3 regions of the Nocardia sp. NPDC059180 genome follow, and region 3 is predicted to be linked to each of the others. Evidence: riboswitches for the same ligand, from Rfam matches in the RefSeq annotation. Region 3 holds a riboswitch; each other region holds the start of a gene.
The links. Region 3 has a riboswitch for S-adenosylmethionine ahead of ACFXNW_RS27930 (rhodanese-like domain-containing protein). Riboswitches for the same ligand answer to the same signal wherever they lie in the genome.
Positions count from the first base shown of each region.

Region 1: another riboswitch for S-adenosylmethionine. It lies ahead of ACFXNW_RS03475 (aminotransferase class V-fold PLP-dependent enzyme); the one in region 3 lies ahead of ACFXNW_RS27930 (rhodanese-like domain-containing protein).
Region 2: another riboswitch for S-adenosylmethionine. It lies ahead of ACFXNW_RS13220 (ABC transporter substrate-binding protein); the one in region 3 lies ahead of ACFXNW_RS27930 (rhodanese-like domain-containing protein).

Region 1 is NZ_JBHZBU010000001.1:747,653-750,925, reverse strand. Features, by position in the region: gene ACFXNW_RS03475 (aminotransferase class V-fold PLP-dependent enzyme) at 1-1,146, opposite strand, end outside; SAM riboswitch class IV at 1,195-1,308, opposite strand; gene ACFXNW_RS03470 (Pls/PosA family non-ribosomal peptide synthetase) at 1,512-3,273, shown strand, end outside.
Region 2 is NZ_JBHZBU010000003.1:606,102-609,374, forward strand. Features, by position in the region: gene ACFXNW_RS13210 (LppM family (lipo)protein) at 1-259, shown strand, start outside; gene ACFXNW_RS13215 (glycosyltransferase) at 337-1,398, shown strand; SAM riboswitch class I at 1,743-1,836, shown strand; gene ACFXNW_RS13220 (ABC transporter substrate-binding protein) at 1,886-3,273, shown strand, end outside.
Region 3 is NZ_JBHZBU010000011.1:170,169-173,441, forward strand. Features, by position in the region: gene ACFXNW_RS27925 (O-succinylhomoserine sulfhydrylase) at 1-1,148, opposite strand, end outside; gene ACFXNW_RS27930 (rhodanese-like domain-containing protein) at 1,145-1,561, opposite strand; SAM riboswitch class IV at 1,581-1,695, opposite strand; gene ACFXNW_RS27935 (hypothetical protein) at 1,761-2,240, opposite strand; gene ACFXNW_RS27940 (FAD-dependent oxidoreductase) at 2,405-3,273, shown strand, end outside.

The sequences.
Region 1 (3,273 bases), on a different contig from region 3:
TCCGATACTCGCGCGCAGCGCACCGTCGAGCCCGAGACGAGCCAGCAGTGGGTGCGCGCAGAAGCGGCCGTCGCGCACGCCGATGCCGTGTTCGGCGGACAGATAGGCGGCCACCTCGCCGGGCGCGAAACCGTCCAGCGTGAAGGCGACGATGCCGACGGTGTCGGGGCTGTCGGACCAGATGCGCGGCAACCGCACGCCGGGGATGGCACACAGACCGTCCCGCAGCCGCTCGGCCAGCAGCCGTTCATGTGCGATCGCCCGGTCGGCGTCGATGTCGGCCAGCGCATCGCAGGCCGCCGCCAACGCCGCGACGCCGAGCACATTGGGCGATCCGGCCTCGTGTCGCTGCGGCGCGGGCGCCCACTCGGTGCCGTCGACCCGTACCTCACGCACCGCACCGCCTCCGGCCAGGTACGGCGGCGCCGCGTCGAGCCAATCCCGGTTGCCGACGAGCACTCCGGAACCGAACGGCGCGTACAGCTTGTGCCCGGAGAAGGCCAGGTAGTCGATGCCGCACTCGCGCAGGCTGATTCGACGGTGCGGCGCCAGTTGCGCGGCGTCGACGAGGATACGGGCACCACACTGATGGGCGATCTCGGCCAGCCGCGCCAGTGGCAGGACCTCGCCGGTCACATTGGAGGCGCCGGTGATGGCAAGCAGCGCAGCCGGTTTCGCACAGAGTTCGGCTACCACACGGCGGACCGTCTCGTCGACCGTATCCGCCGCGGTCACCACCCGCCGCCCACGCCGTTCCCAGGGCAGGAAATTGGCGTGATGTTCGACATCGAGCACCACGGTGTCGCCGGGCACGCAGGCGGCCAACAGGTTCAGCGAGTCGGTGGTGTTGCGGGTGAAGACCACAACCTGGTCGTCGGTCGCGTCGAGAAAGCGGGCGACCGAACCACGGGCGGCCTCATAGCATTCGGTGGAGATCCGCGAGGCGTAGCCCGCGCCGCGGTGCACGCTGGCGTAGTAGGGCAGCAAACGCTGCACCCGGTCGGTGACCTGAGCCAGCGCCGGTGCGCTCGCGGCATAGTCGAAATTGGCGTACGTGCAGGTCCCGCCCTGTACCAGGGGGACATGGAGGTCGTCTCCGGAGACCCGGGCGAGGGGGGCACAGGTCTGATCGAACACAGCAGTCATCACGTCATCCCGTCGGCTGAGGGACCCGCGAAAAGGGGAGTTTCATCGAGTCCGCGCTTGCCGCGCCCGGTCGGGCGTCGGCCCGGTCGTCACCCGGAGCACCCCACCGCGGAGGAGGGTTGCCGACCAGCTAGCCGGGGCTTGACGCTGGCACTCATGACCTGATCCGAGGCTGACAGACCGGCCCCGCTGCTGTCAACCCGGTCGCCGCTGCGGGTACCGTGGACAACTGGTCACCAGGGCATTCGCCGTTTGCCCATTGGTAACCCTCGTATGAAACAACCGTCTTCGAGAATTAGTTGGTGAGGCCGTACCGCCGAACATGGTTACTGCCGGACAGTGCTGAGGAAGGTGGGCCGGACGTGATGCTCCAGCCGCAGATCGACACCGATGGTTCGGTCGAGGAGCTCGATCCGCTGCGACGCTCAACCCTCGCCCCACCTGCGCGAACACTGGTCGACATCCTCGCTGACACCGCGCGCGCCCATCCGGACGCACCGGCCATCGACGACGGCGACACCGCGCTCACCTACACCGAACTGCTGGCCGAGATCGCGGTCACGGTCGAACGCCTCGCCGCGGCCGGTGTGCGCCGCGGCGACCGGGTCGGTGTGCGGATGCCCTCGGGTACCCGTGAGCTCTACGTCACGATTCTTGCTGTGCTGCACGCGGGTGCGGCCTATGTCCCGGTCGACGCCGACGACCCGGATGAGCGAGCCCGCCTGGTTTTCGGCGAGGCTCGGGTCACCGCGATCGTGACCGCCGCGGGTATCGAGCCGACCGAGCACGCGCAGCCGATCCCAGCATCCGCCGAGCAAACCGATGGCCCGGCGCAGCCCTCCCCCACCGATGACGCGTGGATCATCTTCACCTCCGGCTCCACCGGAACCCCGAAAGGTGTTGCGGTGACCCATCGCAACGCCGCCGCGCTCGTCGACGCCGAGGCTCGGCTTTTCCTGCGGGACGCCCCGATCGGCCCCGGTGACCGTGTGCTGGCCGGACTCTCGGTCGCCTTCGACGCCTCCTGCGAGGAGATGTGGTTGGCCTGGCGGCACGGCGGCTGCCTCGTTCCAGCGCCGCGCGCATTGGTGCGCACCGGTGCCGATCTGGGTCCGTGGTTGGTACGGCATGAGATCAGCGTGGTCTCCACGGTGCCGACGCTGGCGGCGACCTGGCCCGCCGAGGCTCTGGAACCGGTGCGGCTGCTCATCTTCGGTGGCGAGGCCGTGCCGCCCGAACTCGCCGAACGCCTGGCAGGTGACGCGGAGTCCGAGCGAGAGGTGTGGAACACCTACGGCCCCACCGAAACCACGGTCGTCGCGTGTTCGGCACTGCTGGACGGAAAGTGGCCCGTACGCATCGGGTTGCCGCTGGACGGCTGGGATCTGGCCGTCGTCGATGCCGCCGGTAATCCGGTCGGCGAGGGCGACTCCGGCGAACTGGTGATCGGCGGTGTCGGCCTGGCCCGCTACCTCGATCCGGCCAAGGACGCCGAGAAGTACGCGCCGCTCGCCTCGCTCGGCTGGGAACGCGCCTACCGCAGTGGCGATCTGGTGCGCAACGACAGTGCAGGACTCGTCTTCATCGGCCGCGCCGACGACCAGGTCAAGGTGGGTGGCCGTCGCATCGAACTCGGCGAACTCGACAATGCCCTGCAACATCTGCCCGGTGTGAGCGGTGCGGCCGCCGCGGTGCGCACCACCACTGCGGGCAATCAGATCCTGGTCGGCTACCTCACCGGAACCGCACCCGACTACGACGTGAAGACCGCCCGCACGCTGCTCGCCGAACAGCTGCCCGCGCCGCTGGTCCCGCGCCTGGTCGTGGTGCCCGAACTGCCCACCCGCACCTCGGGCAAGGTCGATCGCGACGCACTGCCCTGGCCGGTCGCGGGCACCGACGAGAATGTGGACCACGGGCTCACCGGGACAGCCGCCTGGGTGGCGGAACTGTGGAGTTCGATTCTCGGCGCCGAGATCACCGGCGCCGACGCCGATTTCTTCGATCTGGGCGGCGGATCGCTGTCGGCGGCCCATTTGGTGACCGCATTGCGGGAACGATATCCGAGGATCGCGGTCGCCGATCTGTACGACCATCCGCGTCTCGGCGCGCTGGCCGAACTGCTGG
Region 2 (3,273 bases), on a different contig from region 3:
CGGCACCCGCGAAGGCGATTCGGTGGTGTCGTGGAAGCTGCCGCCGGGTGATGTGACGAATATGCGCGCCGAGGTCAGCTACGCCGACCCCAACACCCGGTCCTTCGCGGGCTGGGCGGGCATCGTCGGTGGTATCACCCTCGCCGTCGCTGCCGTCGTCGCAGCCCTCGCCTACGTCAACCGCAACCCGGCCCCACCGAATGCCCCGGCCCCCAACTTCGATATCGGGCGTTGGTGGCGCGAAGTTCGCAGTAGGTGAGATCGGGGACGACGACCGCGGTTCGCGCGGGTTCGGGAATCGCGGTGGCCGGATGCGCTGTCGCGGTATGGAACCTGATGACGATGCGCCGCCTGATTCCGGGTCCGTCTGTGGACGAGTCCGTTGCAGTCTGTGTCCCGGCCCGGAACGAGGCGCGGCAGCTGCCTGAGCTGATCGCCGATCTGCGTGAGCAGACGGGGGTGCCCGGGCTGCGGGTGCTGATTCTGGACGACGGTTCTACGGATGGCACCTACCAAGCGGCAAAACGGGCTGCCGGTGACGATCCGCGAATCACGGTGCTGCGCTGCGCCGACGAACCCGAACCGGGCTGGACTGGTAAAGCGGCCGCGTGTGCCCGGCTGGCAGCTGCGGCCGATGCTGCGGTGTTGGTGTTCGTGGATGCAGATGTGCGGCTGGCCCCCGCCGCGATCGCTGCGGCAGTGAATGAACTGCGGGCGGGTCAGGCGGCTCTGGTGTCGCCCTGGCCGCGACAGCTCGCGGCCTCGCCCGCCGAACACCTGGTGCAGCCGCTGCTGTGCTGGTCATGGGCCACGACGTTGCCGGTGTCGGTGGCCGACCGGGGAACCCGGCCGTCGATGGCGGTGGCATGCGGGCAGTTCCTGGTCTTCGACGCCGAGTCCTACCGGACCATCGGCGGTCACACGGCGGTGTCGGGCAGTGTCACCGAGGACCTCGATATCGCCAGGACGTTGCGCCGAAAGGGCATGCGGACCGCCGTGGTGGCGGCCGGACCATTGGCGAGCACCCGCATGTACCACGACGCCGCCGAGCTCGAGGCCGGCTACACACGGTGGCTCTGGTCCGCATACGGCGGGTCGGCAGCCGGCGGGCTCACGGTGGGAGCCATTGCCGCCCTGGTCTATTGGCTGCCGCCGCTGGCTGCCATTGCCGGACGTGGAGACATCCGACGCGCGGGCCTGCTCGGCTATGCCGCGGCCGTCGCTGGACGCCTCGCGGCTCGCGCCCTCGAAACCGGTGCGGCACCGCACCGCGACGACATCACCGCAGCACTGGCACATCCGTGCTCGGTGGCTATGTACCTGTACCTATGGGCCAGGTCCCGCCGCGCCCTACGTCGCGGTGCGCTCGCGTGGAAGGGTCGGCGGATCGCGCCGTAATGCGATACGCCCGGGAGCCGGCTTTCGGTCGCACCGACCCCGGTTCGCTCACGGCACCTCGGTAATTCCACTGTCGGCAGAGACAGGAGCGGTCGCCGCTCCGAATGGTGCCGAAGACGGCGGCGAGGACACGCAGGTCAGGCCGTCGACACAGGCGGACATTCACGATATTCCCGTGACCGCGTCCGGCACGTTACCTCGGATCCGACCGTGTCACTTGCGGCGCGCGCCGGGTGCGCGGGACAAGAGCTGAACTCACCCTGATTACTACCATTGTGCTGCGGTTTCCCTGCGACGCATGATGATTCGGCCCGATCGGATACCGCACCGCGTCCGGTCCGGCGAGACCATCCAGAGCGACCGAGAGACCTGGCTCGTCGACGTCGCAGCAACCCCCCGGTCACCGGGTGCGGGTGCTTCCGCCGGGACCGATGGAGGCACAGATGAAAGACGCCGACAAGGCCGCAACTACGAACGGAGCGCACAGGTGACCCGATCTCGACCCCGGGTCGCCGCGTTGACCGGCGCGCTGCTCGCCGCCACCACACTCGCCGGCTGCGGATCCGGTACTTCGGCACCGGACGCCGCGGCCGGGCCGCCACAACCGGGCGGAATTCTGCGCTACGGGCTTTCGGTGGCGCCGACCTGCGCGGATCCGGCGCAGGCGAGCACCAATCAGACGATTTACGTGGCCCGGCAGGTGGTTGATTCGCTGACCGATCAGGATCCGGAAACCGGTGAGCTGAAGCCATGGCTGGCCACCGGCTGGGAGGTGAGCCCGGATGCGAAGGTGTTCACCTTCCACCTCGCCGACGGGGTGAGTTTCAGCGACGGGACGCCACTGACCGCGGACTCGGTGCGCAAGACCTTCGACTCGATCGTGCGGACGCTCGGCGCGGCCAAGGCACCGCTCGGCACCAGCTACCTGACCGGCTACGTCGGTACGACCGCGGTCGACCCGTTGACGGCGCGAGTGGAGTTCAGCGCCCCGAACGCCCAGTTCCTGCAGGCGTCCTCGACCCCGCAGCTGGGCATCCTCGCCGACGCCACGACCGCGCGGTCCGCGGAGGATCGGTGCGCCGGCGCGGCCACGGTCGGGTCGGGGCCGTTCAGCTATGCCGACTACCGCCAGGACGTGTCCGCCACGCTGGTGAAGCGCCCCGGCTACGGGTGGGGCTCGGCGGTGTTCGGCCATCAGGGCGAGGCGTATCTGGACCGCATCGAGTTCACCGTTGTCCCCGAGTCGGGTGTGCGGACGGGTTCGTTGTCTTCGGATCAGCTCGACGCGACCAGCGACGCACTGCCGCAGGACGCACCACAGATCGAGGCGACCGGCGGCCGGGTGCTCAGCACCGCCAATCCGGGGATTCCGTTCGGATTCCAGCCGAATGTGACCCGCGGCCCGCTGCGCGATCCCGCGGTGCGGCAAGCACTGCTGACCGCGATCGATCGACAGGAGCTGGTCGATACCGTGCTCGGACCGCAGTTCCGGCCTGCGACCAGCGCACTGGCGTCCAGAACGCCCGGCTATCTGGATCTTTCACAGCGCATCGGTTTCGATCCCGACGCCACGCGCGCGGCCCTCGACCGTGCGGGCTGGGTGCGCGGTGACGACGGTATCCGGGTGAAGGACGGGCAGCGCCTGGGTTTCGCAGTGACGTTCAGCCAGGTGTTCGCCGGTAATCAGGCGATCCTCGAGCTGATCCAGCAGCAGCTGCGCACGGTGGGCATCGATCTGACGCTCGATCTGGTGTCCAACGCGGAATACACCGCACGCCAGAGCAGCAAGGATTTCGACGCGCTCTACTACAACAGCACCCGCGCCGACGGCGATATCCTGCGCACCGGCTTCGGTCTCGACGGCCGCAACCTCAA
Region 3 (3,273 bases):
ACGACACCGTCGGTCAGGCCGATGGTGGCGCGCCCCTCCGGACCCATCGCGCGATGGGTGGTGGTAGCCGGATGAGTGATCAGGGTCTTGGCGTCGCCGAGATTGTTGGACAGGTCGACGATGCGCAGCCGGTTCAGCACCTCGAAGGCACGCTTCTTCGCCTCGTGCTCGGGCGCCTTCAGCTCGAAGGTGACCACGGTGCCGCCGCCGCTCATCTGACTCGCCGCCAGGTCGTATTGCGGATGCGAATCCAGGAACGGGTACTTCACCCAGCTCACCGAATCATTGCCCTCCAGGAAACGTGCGATCCGCAGGGCCGATTCGGTCGAATGGCGCACCCGCAACGGCATGGTCTCCAGGCCCTTGAGCAACGTCCACGCGTTGAACGGACTCAGCGCCGGACCGGTGTGGCGCATCAGGTTCTTGACCGGACCGCCGATGTAGTCCTCGGCGCCGAGGATCGCACCGCCGAGTACCCGGCCTTGTCCGTCGATGTGCTTGGTACCGGAGTACACCACCACATCGGCACCGAGTTCGAAGCCGCGCTGCAACAGCGGCGTCGCGAAGACGTTGTCCAGCACCACCTTCGCGCCCGCGGCATGCGCCATCTCGCTCACCCGGCGCACGTCCACCAGAGTCTGCATCGGGTTGGCGGGCGTCTCGAAGAACACGGCCGTGGTCGGCACCGACAGCGCCTGCTCCCACTGGTCGAGGTCTTCACCGTCGACAAAGACCGTCTCCACACCCCAGCGCGGCAGGATCTCGTTGCACACCACGAAACAGGAGCCGAACAGGCTGCGCGCGGCGACCAGCCGGTCACCCGCGCCGAGCAGCGCACCCAGCGCGGTGAACACCGCGGCCATACCACTCGCGGTGGCGAAACACGCTTCCGCGCCGTCGAGCAGCCGCATCCGCTCCTCGAACATGGCGACCGTGGGGTTGCCGTAGCGGGAGTAGACGAAATGCTCGACCTCGCCAGTGAACGCGGCCTCGGCCGCTTCAGCGCTCTCGTACACGAAACCCGACGTCAGATACAGCGCTTCGGAGGTCTCCTCGAATCCCGAACGCCGCACTCCGCCGCGCACACCGAGTGTGGCGGGCCCGACGCCCTCCGGCAGCGGCCGGTTGAACGCGCCGCCGGTGATCACGACTGCCGCCAGGGCAGGCCGTCGGCGCGCCAACCGGCGACACCTCGGTGACCGAACTCGTCGAGCGGGCCTTCGAAGCCCTCGCTGACGTTGTATGCGGGCTCGATACCCGTGCTGGTCGCGACAGTCGCGGCATGGGCCGAACGCTGGCCGGAGCGGCACAGGAACACCACGGGGGCATCCGGATCGCGACCATCGAGGACGGTGCTCAGTTGCTGGGCGAACTCGGTATTACGCGCACCGGTGCCGTCGACCCATTCGATCAGCACGGTCTGCCGATCAATGGCGCTGGTATCCGGGATGCCGACGAATCTCCATTCGGCCTCGGTCCGCACGTCCACCAGGACCGCCCGTGGATCGTCGCGCAATATCTCCCACGCCTGTTTCGGGGTGATGTCGCCGGCATAAGTCATGTGTGGCACCTTCCTCGAGAATCCGCACTTGCCGCATCTGGCTTCGATGCGTGCCAGGTCGTCACCCGGAGCACCCCACCGCGGAGGAGGGTTGCCGGCCAGCGAGCCGGGGCTTGGCGCTGGCACTCATGACCTGAAACGAGATTGCCTGGCCAGGGGTTGTCGTGTCAAACCCCCGATCAGGGGCCTGCGCAGGGGCTCAGTGACAGACCAGCCACTCGTTATCGACGCGCCGCAGCTGCCAGGTTCCGGTCGCCTCGTCTCCGTCGACCTTGCTGGTGACCGTCGCCGTCGCGCTGTCGCCCTCGACCTTCATATCTTCGAGTTTCGTGATTTCTATGGCTTTTCCGGTCTCGCCCTCGTCCAGCCTGCCCGCCATCGGTGAGCGCTTCGGGTCGAAGTCCGGGCAGGCCGCTTCCTTCGGCGGCACCAAGCCGTAGCGCGAACTCGCATCGCCGAAATCACGCACCGCGGCGGCGACCCGGTCGGCCTCTGTGACATTTTTCTCAACCGGCGACACCAGCTCGGAGATCACGATGACGGCGAGCACGATCGCCGCGATCGCCGCCGCGACGATGAACGGCACCATCGAGCGGGTCGAATCGTCGGATTCCTGCCCGTCGGCCGGCGTTTCCCCGCCCTTGTCCGCACTCGAATCGGCCGGCTGCTGATCGCTCATGAATGACGATGATCCCTGGTCCCCGAAGTAGGCCGGACATGCCCCCGATAGAATCGGCGGGATCGCGGCCGGTGCCGTACAGGTGAAATCCAGCCGTGCATCAACTTAGCCTAAGCTAAACAGGACGCCATTTACTGTCTCAACCATAAAGGTGCGCGTAAACGATGACCGAACAGACCGCAGCTGCACGCCCGCTCCGCATCGCAATCGTGGGTGCCGGACCGGCCGGTATCTACGCCGCCGATGCGTTGATGAAGTCGGATGCGGACGTGTCCATCGACCTCTACGAGCGGATGCCCGCGCCGTTCGGCCTGATCCGCTACGGCGTCGCGCCGGACCACCCGCGCATCAAGGGCATCATCACCGCGCTGCACAAGGTGCTGGACAAGCCGCAGGTGCGCCTGCTCGGCAATATCGACTACGGCTCCGACATCACCCTCGATGACCTGAAGGTCTTCTACGACGCGGTGATCTTCTCCACCGGCGCCAACGCCGACCGCGCGCTGCCGATCCCCGGCATCGACCTGGACGGCTCCTACGGCGCCGCCGACTTCGTCTCCTGGTACGACGGGCACCCGGATGTGCCGCGCACCTGGCCGCTGGAGGCCGAGAAGGTCGCGGTGCTCGGCGTCGGCAACGTCGCGCTGGATATCGCGCGCGTGCTGGCCAAGACCGGCGATGAACTGCTGCCGACCGAGATCCCGCCGAACGTCTACAAGGGCCTGAAGGAGAACAAGGCCGTCGAGGTGCACGTCTTCGGACGTCGCGGCCCGGCGCAGGCCAAGTTCACCCCGCTGGAACTGCGCGAGCTGGATCATTCGCCGACCATCGAGGTCATCGTCGACCCCGAGGACATCGACTACGACGAGGGCTCCGAGGCCACCCGCCGCCACTCCAAGCAGGTCGACATGGTCGCCAACACCCTCGAGCAGTGGGCCATCCGCGATCAGGGCGACCGCCCGCACAAGCTGTACCTGCACTTCTTCGAGTCGCCCGCCGAGGTGCTCGGTGAGGACGGCAAGGTCGTCGGCCT